DNA from 2 places in the Xanthomonas sp. F4 genome. Region 2 is predicted to be linked to the other one. Evidence: predicted binding sites of a transcription regulator. Region 2 holds the regulator's gene; the other holds the start of a gene.
The links. Region 2 encodes FliA, which starts transcription of late flagellar genes. Its sites were predicted from a motif close to TAAAGTTTNNCNNNCNNNGGCCGATAA; they were not measured.

Region 1 (5,384 bases), on a different contig from region 2:
TGGTTGAGCACCACGTCGGCATAGGTCTCCACGCCCACCGCCTTCAGAGCCTGCACCATGCTGGCGAAGGCGTCGGTGTCGCCGAGCGGGTTGTCGATCAGGCGCATGTCCTGCGGCTGGTAGCGCGCCCACCAGGCGTCGCCCTGCGAGCGGTAGGCCGGCGCCACCAGCACCTTGCGGTAGCCGGCGGCGGCGATCTGCGCGGCGCGCGCTTCCACGGTGGCGTACGGCCAGTTGAAGGCATGCAGGATGACGTCGGCCTGGGCGCTGGCGGTGGCCAGGAGCAGCAGCAGGCCGACCAGCAGGCTGCGCCAGCGATGCAGGCGCAGCAGACGATTTGCAGCGGCGGATGGGACGCGCATCGTTCGATCTCCTCGTTGCGTGGGCGCAGGCAGGAACGCCTGCAGGACAGGGCGTGACGTCGCCGCGGGGCTGGCATGCGGCGGGAGGATGCTAAGCGCGCATCGCGGCGCAACATGCGCGCGCTACATACGTATTCATGGCGACAGCGCGCGAAAGCGGGATCTGTTTCCGCTTCCGCATGGGAGCACCACGAACGCTGCATTCGCGGCACATGTCGCATCGCGGCCCATGCGCTTTGCTACAGTCGCCGCCCTCACCTGTCGACGCGGAGCCGCACCATGACCAGCGCAGCCTTCTATCCGATCGGAACCCCCGGCGTGCCCTGGGGCCCCGCCGAGAAGGCGGCTTGGCTGGCTACACAGCCGCGCCGGCGCAGCTACCAGGACGAGGTGGTCGCCGCCATCGAAGGCCTGCGCGGGCAGTGGGAGGTGGTCGCGTACGGGGAACTGGCGTATGCGCAGGAGCGTTATCCGCTGCTGGCCTTGCGCAGCCGCAACTGGGACGACGCCTCGCCGTGCATGCTGGTTACCGGCGGCGTGCATGGCTACGAGACCAGCGGCGTGCATGGCGCGCTGCAGTTCGCGCAGCAGCATGCCGACGCGTATGCCGGCCGCGCCAACGTGCTGGTGGCGCCGTGCGTGAGCCCGTGGGCGTACGAACGCATTCACCGCTGGAACGCCGATGCGCTGGATCCCAACCGTTCGTTCCGCGCCGACAGCCCGGCGCAGGAGTCGGCCGCGCTGCTGCGCCTGGTGGCGCCGCTGCGCGATCGGGTGCGCATGCACATCGACCTGCACGAGACCACCGACAGCGACGAGTCCGAGTTCCGTCCGGCGCTGGCCGCGCGCGATGGCATCGCCTACGAGCCGGGCGGCATTCCCGACGGGTTCTACCTGGTCGGCGACAGCGAGAATCCGCAGCCGGCGTTCCAGCAGGCGGTGCTGGCCGCGGTGGCGCAGGTCACCCATATCGCACCGGCCGATGCCGCCGGCGAACTGATCGGCACGCCGCTGGCCGCGCCGGGTGTCATCAACTATCCGGTGAAGCGGCTGGGCCTGTGCGCGGGCATCACCGACGCGCGCTACACCACCACCACCGAGGTATACCCGGACAGCGCCAGCGCGACGCCGGAGCAGTGCAATGCCGCGCAGGCGGCGGCGGTGCGCGCGGCGATCGATTACGCCTTGGCGCATCCCTAACCGGAAGCGTGGTGCGTAGCATCCGTAGGAGCGGCTTCAGCCGCGACGGCATTGCCGGTAACGCCCGTCGCGGCTGAAGCCGCTCCTATCCTGGTTTCCCATGCTGAGGCTGATGCGCCAGATACGCATCGGGATCTGGCGGCACGGTGGGCACCGGCCGTGCCGCGCGCTACGCTTGTCCGCCCTCGTTCGCCAAGTCCGCCATGTCCATCGTCCTCACGCCGTTCGCCCGCACGCGCCTGTTCCCGCGCGATGGCCGCCGCAATGCGATCCAGGACTGCACGCCGGAACAGTTCGAGCAGCATCTCAACGCGCACGCGCCGCTGCAGGTGCTCGACGGCTACGCGCCATTCTGCAAGTTGCACGTGCACCGCAACTGGACCTCGACGCGCTGCCTGACCGTGCCGATCACCGACGCCAACCGGCGCCTGCTGCGTTCCGGCTACGAGGCGCGCAGTCGCGAGGAACTGCCGGTACTGGTGCGCTGGTTCGAAGGGGTCGAGCCGCCGGTGGCGGAGTACCTGCTGCCCATCCTCTACAGCCGCGAACAACTCGCCCACGAGGGCGCGCCGATCGAGGCGGACTGGGGCGTGGTCGGTTGCCTGTACACCGCCGAGCCGCAGGAGATCCCGATGGCGCCGATCACCATGCTGCGCAATGCGCTGGGCGTGGAGGAGGGTGGCTCCGGCGTTCCGTTGGATCGCGACGCCTATCGACGCAGCGTGGCGTTCTGGGAATACAACGCCAACTGGCGGCCGTAAGCCCGGCTCGCACGTGTCGATGCCCAGCACGCCGGAAGATGCGTGCGACGGCGATACGCGCGTCGCGGCTTACAGGGCGGCGGCGCGTTCGCCCAACGCTTCGGCCATCCGCCGCGTCGCCTCGCCCCGGTCCACAGGGACGACCAGCAACGGATAGCTGTCGCTGTCGATGTCGAGATGGATCAGTGCCATGCCCTGCGCGTGCAGGCAGCGCGCCGCGAGCGTCAGCGCCTCTTCGTTGCGTGTCTGCGATGCGGCCAGTGGCGACAGCACGTTCCGCATGCCCGCCAGGGGCCGCAGTTCGCCCAGCGCGTGGGCGAGGTCGGCGGCGTCCACTTTCCAATCCACCTCGGTGCACAAGCGCCGGGCGATCAACCCGTCGACCAGGGCTAGCCACGGAGTGACCTGATGGGGCTCTTCGATGCCGCGCTCGAACAGCGATTCTTCGAACCGCTGCAGATAGCGCGCCGGCGCCTCCACGGCGAGCGCAACGTCGTCGCCCAGGTCGTGGTCTTCGGGCGCAACCGTGTCGCAGATGGACGTCCAGCTGTCGCGGGCAGGGTGCATGGCCTCTCTCCTTGTACGGGCCATTGTCGATGCACCGTCGTGCCGGCAGCAACACCGGGCTGCCGTGGCCGCACCGGGGGCGCCGTCCGTTCGCGTGCGGCTTGCTCGCATACCGCGCGTACCTCGCCGGTATCCGCATGGCTCGTCCCTCATGCCGTCGCGCTTGTGTATGCCGACACGCAGTGCTGCACCAGTGCACGCAGCTGTTCACTGGCGCATGCATACAGGAGAAAACCACGCGCGATCGGCCGCTTTGAACGCGAACACCCGTCCGTTCATCGGCCTGGCGCGGGATGGCCATCAAGTTTGCGGGCGACGGGACGATAGCGATGGGGTGGGCCGCCATGCAGCCGCGCCGGGACGTGATGCCCGGCCGCGCGTCGTGGCCCGATGGGGAAGGCGTTCCGGGCAGATCATCGGCAACGGACACGGCGCGCTCGCGCCGCGCGCTGCGGTGAGCTGACGCAGTGCGCGTTCCCCGCGACCGTATTCCCTCTCCCCGCCAAGGAAGCCTTCATGTCCACTCCGTCGCCGCATCGACGTCGCGGCAGCGTCGCCAAACGCCTGATGCTGGGTACCGGCCTGCTCGCGCTCGCCTGTTTCGGCCTGACCGCGATGATCATCTACTGGCGCAGCAGCGATGCGTTGCTGTCGACCTCGCGCACCAGCATCGAGAACCTGGCGCAACTGGAAGCGCAGCGCGTGTCGCGCGAGATCGGTGTTGCCTTCGACGCCAGCGATGCGCTGGCCAACAGCTTCCGCGTGCAGCACGCCGCTGGCCTGTCGCGTGCCACCGCCACCGCGGTGTTGCGCAGCCAGCTCGACGCGCATCCGCAATGGCTGGGCATCAGCACGATGTGGGAGCCGGACGCGTTCGACGGCAACGACAAGGCCTTCGTCGGTGCCGAGGGCCACGATGCCACCGGCCGCTACATGACCTGGTGGTCGCGGCAGAACGGCAAGCTGGTGCGCGAGGCGCTGCGCGACTACGAGAAGCCGGGCGACGGCGACTGGTACCTGCTGGCGCGCAATACGCACAAGCCGGTGGTGATCGAGCCGTACTACTACCCGGTGGCCGGCAAGGACACGTTGATGACCACGCTGGCCACGCCGATCCTGGAGAACGGCCGCTTCCTAGGTGTGGTTACCGTCGACTTCACCCTGGATACGCTGCAGCAGCGCATCGCCGCGCTGCGGCCGATGGGCGAGGGCTACGCCAGCCTGCTGTCGCCGTTGGGCATGGTGATGGCCAGCCGCGATCCGCAGCAGGTCGGCAAGACCCGCAACGACGCCTGGTCCAAGGACATGCTCGCGCGCGTGGCCAAGGGCGAGGTGGTATTCGACCATCGCCGCGCCGACGGCGAGGATGCATTGAACGTGTTCGTGCCGCTGAAGATCGGCGATGCGCCCCAGGCGTTCGCGCTGGGCATCTCGGTGCCGTATGCGCTGGTCATGGCCAAGGCGCGTGCGCTGTTGTGGACCATCGCCGCGGTCGGCCTGCTCTCGGCGTTGTTGCTGAGCGGTGCGCTGTACCTGTTGCTGCGCCGGCAGGTGCTCGATCCGCTGGCCGAGGCGGTGCGCGTGTCCTCGGCGGTCGCCGCCGGGCGCCTGGACAGCCAGGTCCGCCACCGTCGCGACGACGAACTGGGCCAGCTGCTGGATGCGATGGGCAGCATGCAGACGCAGTTGCAGGCGGTGATGCAGGCCCAGGCGGAGATGGCGCAGCGCCACGACGCCGGCGAGATGAGTTACCGGATGGACGCCGAGCGCTTCCCCGGCGAATACGGGCGCATGGTCCACGGCACCAACGCGCTGGTCGCCGCGCACGTGGACGTGCAGCGGCGCCTGGTCGAGGTGATGTCGCAGTACGCGATCGGCAACATGCAGGTGGACATGGAACCGCTGCCGGGCGAGAAGGCGGCGATCACCGAGGCGATGCGCACCACCAAGCACAGCCTGCAGGCGATCAACCAGGCCATCACCGAACTGGCACAGGCCGCGGCCTCCGGCGATTTCTCCCGGCGCGGCGATGCCGAACGCTTCCAGTACGACTTCCGCGGCATGGTGGTCGGGCTGAACCGGCTGATGGAGCTGACCGAAGGCAATCTCTCGGCCTTGTCGACGCTGTTGCGCGCCGTGGCGCAGGGCGACCTCACCGCGCGCATGCACGGCGAATTCCATGGCGTGTTCGCGCAGATGCGCGACGATGCCAATGCCACCGTGGAGCAGCTGACCGGCATCGTCGGTCGCATCCAGCAGGCCACCACCGCGATCAACACCGCCGCCGGCGAGATCGCGGCCGGCAATGACGACCTGTCGCGTCGTACCGAGCAGCAGGCGGCGAATCTGGAAGAGACCGCGGCCTCGATGGAGGAGCTGACCTCCACGGTGAAGCAGAACGCCGAGCATGCGCACCAGGCCAATCGCCTGGCGCAGGACACCGCCGGTGTGGCGTCGCGTGGCGGCGCAGTGGTCGAGCAGGTGGTGGAGACCA
Region 2 (5,384 bases):
CCAGGGTCGGCGCGTAGATGCCCATGCCCTCGAACACCTTGGCCGCGGCCAGGTCGCAGTGTTCCTGGCCTTCCAGGTCGATCTCCAGCATGTGCCGGATGGCTTCCGGCTCCACGCCGTCCACCAGCATCTGCAGGCCCTTGCGCACGAACGGATCCTGCTGCTGCGGCACCTGGTTCTCGAGGCCGAGCAGGCCCTGGCGGCGGGCGATGTTGCTCCATTCCACGATCTGCTTGAGCAGCGCCTGGCGATCGCTCGGCGGCGGCCACAGCAGCCACTTGGCGATCTGGAACGCACGCCGGAACACGGAAGGCGGGGTATGCACCAGGATCGCGGCGACGGTGCCGACGATCACGATCACGAACGCAGCCGGCGACCACAGCGCCGAAATGCCGGCGCCCTTGAGGATGCTGCCACCGATCAGCGACAGAATCGCCAACAGCAGGCCAATGAGACTGAGCTTGTCCATGCAGGAGGTATCGGCCAGGGGGCGGGGGACTTGATGGGTTGGGGATTCGGGATTCGGGATTGGGGAGTCGCAAGCGCGCGAGCGCGGCGGGTTGGTCGGTGTGTCGTAGGAGCGGCTTCAGCCGCGACGCGCTGACCTTGGCGCGTGCCTATGCACGATCGTTCGGATCGTGTCGGTAGGGAGTAGTGCGCCGCGCGTGCGATCGCCAAGCTCCGATCCCGGCTTCACGGCGTCGCGGCTGAAGCCGCTCCTACAAGGGAACCGATGCGGCGGCGAGCCGCTTTTGCGATTCCCCAATCCCGATTCCCGAGTCCCAGCCTCACCGCGTCGCGGCTGAAGCCGCTCTACAAGAAGCAGAGAAGCGCCAGGGATGCCGCTGTTGCGAATCCCCAATCCCGATTCCCCAATCCCGGCTCGTCAGGCCTTCAGGCCATCCACATCCAGGATCAGCGCCAGGCGGCCGTCGCCGATGAGGGTGGCGCCGGCGTAGCCGGGCAGGCCGCGCAGGGAGCGCGGCAGCGGCTTGATCACCACTTCCTCGCGGCCGCGGACCTGGTCCACGACCAGGCCCATGCGCGATTCGCCGGCCTGCAGCACCACCACGGTCAGCAGCGGCAGTTGCGGGGCGTCGATGTTGAGCCACTGGCGCAGGTCCACCAGCGGCAGGGTGTGCGACTGCCGGTCGAGCACGGCGCGGCCGTCGAACCAGCCCAGCGAGCGGCGCGGGGCGTGCAGCACTTCCACCACGCGCGCCAGCGGCAGTGCGTAGACGGTGTCGCCGGCCTGCACCAGCAGGGTCGGCAGGATCGCCAGGGTCAGCGGCACGCGGATCAGGAAGCGGCTGCCGCGACCCAGTTCCGACTGGATCTGGATCTGTCCGCTGAGCTCGCGGATGCGCGACTGCACCACGTCCATGCCGACGCCGCGGCCGGAGATGTCGGTGACTTCGGCCTTGGTCGAGAAGCCGGGCAGGAACACCAGGTGCAGGCATTCCTCGGTGGTCAGGCGGGCGGCGGCCTCGGGGTCGATCAGGCCCTTCTCGCGGGCCTTGGCGCGCAGCCGTTCCGGGTCGATGCCGGCGCCGTCGTCCTGCACCTCGATGCTGACGTAGTCGCCTTCCTGCTGCGCCGACAGGCGCACGTGGCCGCCGCGCGGCTTGCCGGTGGCCTCGCGCAGCGCCGGCGCCTCGATGCCGTGGTCGATGGCGTTGCGCACCAGGTGCACCAGCGGATCGGCCAGCGCCTCGACCAGGTTGCGGTCCAGTTCGGTATCGGCGCCGATCAGTTCCAGTTCCACTTCCTTGTTGAGGGAGCGGGCGACGTCGCGCGCGACCTTGGGGAAGCGCGAGAACACCTTGCCGACCGGCTGCATGCGCGTGCGCATGACCGCCGACTGCAGGCGCGCGGTGGCGATATCCAGGCTGCTGACCGCGCGGTCCAGTTCCTCGTCGCGCAGGCGCACGCGCAGGGTCTTGAGTCGGTTGCGCGAGAGCACCAGTTCGCCGATCAGGTTGACGATCGCGTCCAGGCGCTTGGTGTCCACACGCACGGTGTGTTCGGGTTCGGCGGCCTTGGCCGGGGCGGCCGCGGCCTTGGGCGCGGCGCTGGGCGCGCGCGGCGCCGGCTGCAGCGCCTGCGGCGTGGCCGTCGGCGGCGCATCGCCGTGCAACTGGTCCAGCAGCGCTTCGAATTCGTCGTCGCTGATCAGATCCCCCGCGGCCGCGGCGGTGGCCGCTGCGGGGGCGGGTGCCGGCGCGGCGCTCTTGGCCGGGGCCGGGGCCGGGGCGGCGTCGCCGTGCGCGTCGAACTGCGCGATCAGTTCCGGCGGCGCACGCGGTGGCTCCTGGCCGCTGCCGAAGGCGTCGAGCATCGACTGCAGGTAGTCCAGCGACTGCTGCGCGGCGTCGAAGTGCCGCGCCTGCAGGGTGGCCTGGCCGGCGCGGGCCATGCCCAGGGTTTCCTCCGCGGCGTGGCACAGTTCGACCATGGCGTTGATCGCCAGGAAGCCGGCGCCGCCCTTGAGCGTGTGGAATCCGCGGAACACGGCGTTGAGCTGGCCGCTGTCCTCGGGCGCCTGCTCCAGCGACACCAACTGCTCGCCGAGCCGGTCCAGGATCTCCTGGGCCTCGATGATGAAGTCGGCAGCGATGTCGTCGGGTACGGCGCTCATGGCATTACAGTCCCAGTCCGGACAGCAGGTCGTCGGCGTCGTTCTGCGACACGCCGTGGCGGTCCAGACCGGGCAGGGCCGGGCCGGCCAGGCTGCCGTCGGGTTTGCGTTCTTCCTTCGGCGGCAGCCCCAGCGCGCCGAAGCCTTCGTGCACGCGGCGCACGATGCCGGCGACGCGGCGGATGATCTGCCCGGTCAGGTCCTGGAAGCTCTGCGCCAGCGCCATTTCGGTGAGGTTGTGGCGGATCTTGTCGAGGATCTCGCCCTGGTCGCCGCTGAGGCCGCCGGCGGCGAGCTGGTTGGCCAGCGCGCGGCATTCCTCGGCCAGGTCCAGGGTGCGGTGGCTGGCCTGTTCGGTCATCTCCACCACGTGGTCCAGACGCGAGCAGGCGTCGTCCAGCTCGCCGGCCTCGCTGGGCACCACCGGCAGTTCGCCGAGCGCCTGACCCAGATCGCGCGCGAGCCGGCTCAGGCCCTGCATCATCGGCCGCGTGCGCCAGGCGGCGAGGGTGTCGATCTCCCTGCGCCAGCCGGCCTCGTCGCCGTTCTCCAGCGCGTCCAGCGCGCCTTGCAGGCGTTCGATCAGGGCGGTACGTTCGGCGGTGGCTTCCATTTAGGCGGTCGCTCCCAGGCGTTCGAAGATCTTGCCCAGCTTCTCCTGCAGCGTCTGCGCGGTGAACGGCTTGATGATGTAGCCGTTCACGCCGCACTGCGCGGCCTCGATGATCTGCTCGCGCTTGGCCTCGGCGGTGACCATCAGCACCGGCAGGTGCTTGAGCTTGTCGTCGGCGCGGATGTTGCGCAGCAGATCGATGCCGGTCATGCCGGGCATGTTCCAGTCGGTGACCACGAACTCGAACGGTGCCGAGCGCAGCGCGGCCAGGGCGCTGTTGCCGTCTTCGGCCTCGGCGGTGTTGGTGAAGCCCAGATCGCCGAGCAGATTCTTGACGATGCGCCGCATCGTCGAGAAATCGTCCACGATCAAAATCCGCATGTTCTTGTTCACCACTGACTCCTAAGGGTTCCTATTCTTCGTCTTCCAGACCGGCATCGGCGACACCGAACGCCTTCAGGCGTCCGCGCAACCGTACCGTGGCCTGGCCATGGATCTGACACACGCGCGACTCGCTGACCCCGAGTACCGCGCCGATTTCCTTGAGGTTCAATTCCTGCTCGTAGTACAGCGACAGCACCAACTGCTCGCGTTCGGGCAACTGCGCAATGGCCTTGCCCAGCTCGCGGCCGAATTCGCTGCGCTCGAGCATCTGCTGCGGATTGGGTCCGCCCTTGGCGATGGTATCCAGCTCGCCATGGTCCTCGATGCGCGACTCCAGGCTCAGCACCTGGCCGCGGGCGGCATCTTCCATCAAACGCAGGTATTCGGGAAGCGGCATGTCCATCGCCGCGGCCACTTCGTTGGCGGCGGCGGCGCGGCCGGTGCTCTGTTCGATCTTGCGGATCGCCGAGGCGGCGTCGCGGGCGCGGCGGTGCACCGAGCGCGGCACCCAGTCGCCGCGGCGGATCTCGTCGATCATCGAGCCGCGGATGCGGATCGAGGCGTAGGTCTCGAACGAGGCGCCCTGTTCGGCGTCGTAGCTGCGCGAAGCCTCGATCAGGCCGATCATGCCGGCCTGGATCAGGTCGTCGATCTCGACGCTGGCCGGCAGTCGCGCCGCCAGGTGATGGGCGATGCGCCGGACTAGGTCCGAGTGCTGGGCGATGTAGTCGTTGGCGCTGTTGCGCTGGACGGCGCGGTAGTGGGCGGCGGCGTTCATGCGGCCACCCCGCGCTGGATGATGCGTTCGACGAAGAACTCGACGTTGCCGCGCGGGGCGGTCGGCGCCTGCCAGCGCGCGGTGCGCCGGGCGATCTCGGAGATCGCCTGCGCCGACGGGCTGGACGGGTAGGCCTTGACCACCGGCTGCTGGCGCTGCACCGACAGGCGCAGCCAGTCGTCCTGCGGCACGCAGCCCAGGTAGTTCAGCGACACGTCGCCGAGGAACTTCTCGCAGACCCGGCTCAGCTTGTCGTACAGCAGGCGGCCTTCGTTGAGGTCGCGCACCATGTTGGCGACGATCTGCACCCGGTCCACGCCGCGCTCGCGCGAGAGGACCTTGATCAGGGCGTAGGCGTCGGTGATCGAGGCCGGCTCGTCGCAGACCACCACCACCGCGTCCTGCGCGGCCTGGCAGAAGGTCAGCACGCTGTCGGTGATGCCGGCGGCGGTGTCGACGATCATCACGTCCAGCTCGCGCTGCAGCTCGGAGAACACGTTGACCAGGCCCACGTGCTGGGCCGGCGGCAGCTCGGCCATGTAACGGCGGCCGGAGGCGGCGGGCACCACCATCAGCCCGTTGGGCATGTCGATCAGCACTTCTTCGAGGGTGCAGCGCCCGGCGACCAGGTCGGCCACGGTGAACTTGGGCGTCAGCCCCAGCAGCACGTCGACGTTGGCCAGGCCGAGGTCGGCGTCCAGCAGCAGGGTGCGCTTGCCCATGTCGGCCAGCGCCATGGACAGGTTGACCGAGATGTTGGTCTTGCCCACGCCGCCCTTGCCGCCGGTCACGGCGATGGTGCGCACCGGACCCAGCGGTTCGCTACGCGTCGCCGACAGGGGGAAGGCATTGGTCAGATTGACGTAGTCACGCGACGGCATGGGTCTGCTCCGGAGTACAGGGCTTATCGGCAGCGCGCCGCAAATCTTCAAGGCGCAATACCAGGCTGGCGGCGTTGGCGCGGTGCAGGT

Region 1: FHR66_RS01725 (methyl-accepting chemotaxis protein) is a predicted target of FliA. The motif match lies at 3,191-3,217, and genes of this name have one in related genera.

What each region holds. Positions count from the first base shown of each region.
Region 1 covers NZ_JAASQX010000001.1:392,885-398,268, forward strand. The annotation lists gene FHR66_RS01705 (alpha-amylase family protein) at 1-305, opposite strand, end outside; gene FHR66_RS01710 (M14 family metallopeptidase) at 642-1,562, shown strand; gene FHR66_RS01715 (DUF3228 family protein) at 1,766-2,323, shown strand; gene FHR66_RS01720 (DUF6630 family protein) at 2,393-2,890, opposite strand; gene FHR66_RS01725 (methyl-accepting chemotaxis protein) at 3,407-5,384, shown strand, end outside.
Region 2 covers NZ_JAASQX010000002.1:95,189-100,572, forward strand. The annotation lists gene FHR66_RS08315 (flagellar motor protein) at 1-469, opposite strand, end outside; gene FHR66_RS08320 (chemotaxis protein CheA) at 887-2,638, opposite strand; gene FHR66_RS08325 (protein phosphatase CheZ) at 2,643-3,251, opposite strand; gene cheY (chemotaxis response regulator CheY) at 3,252-3,644, opposite strand; gene FHR66_RS08335 (RNA polymerase sigma factor FliA) at 3,664-4,413, opposite strand; gene FHR66_RS08340 (MinD/ParA family ATP-binding protein) at 4,410-5,294, opposite strand; gene flhF (flagellar biosynthesis protein FlhF) at 5,281-5,384, opposite strand, start outside.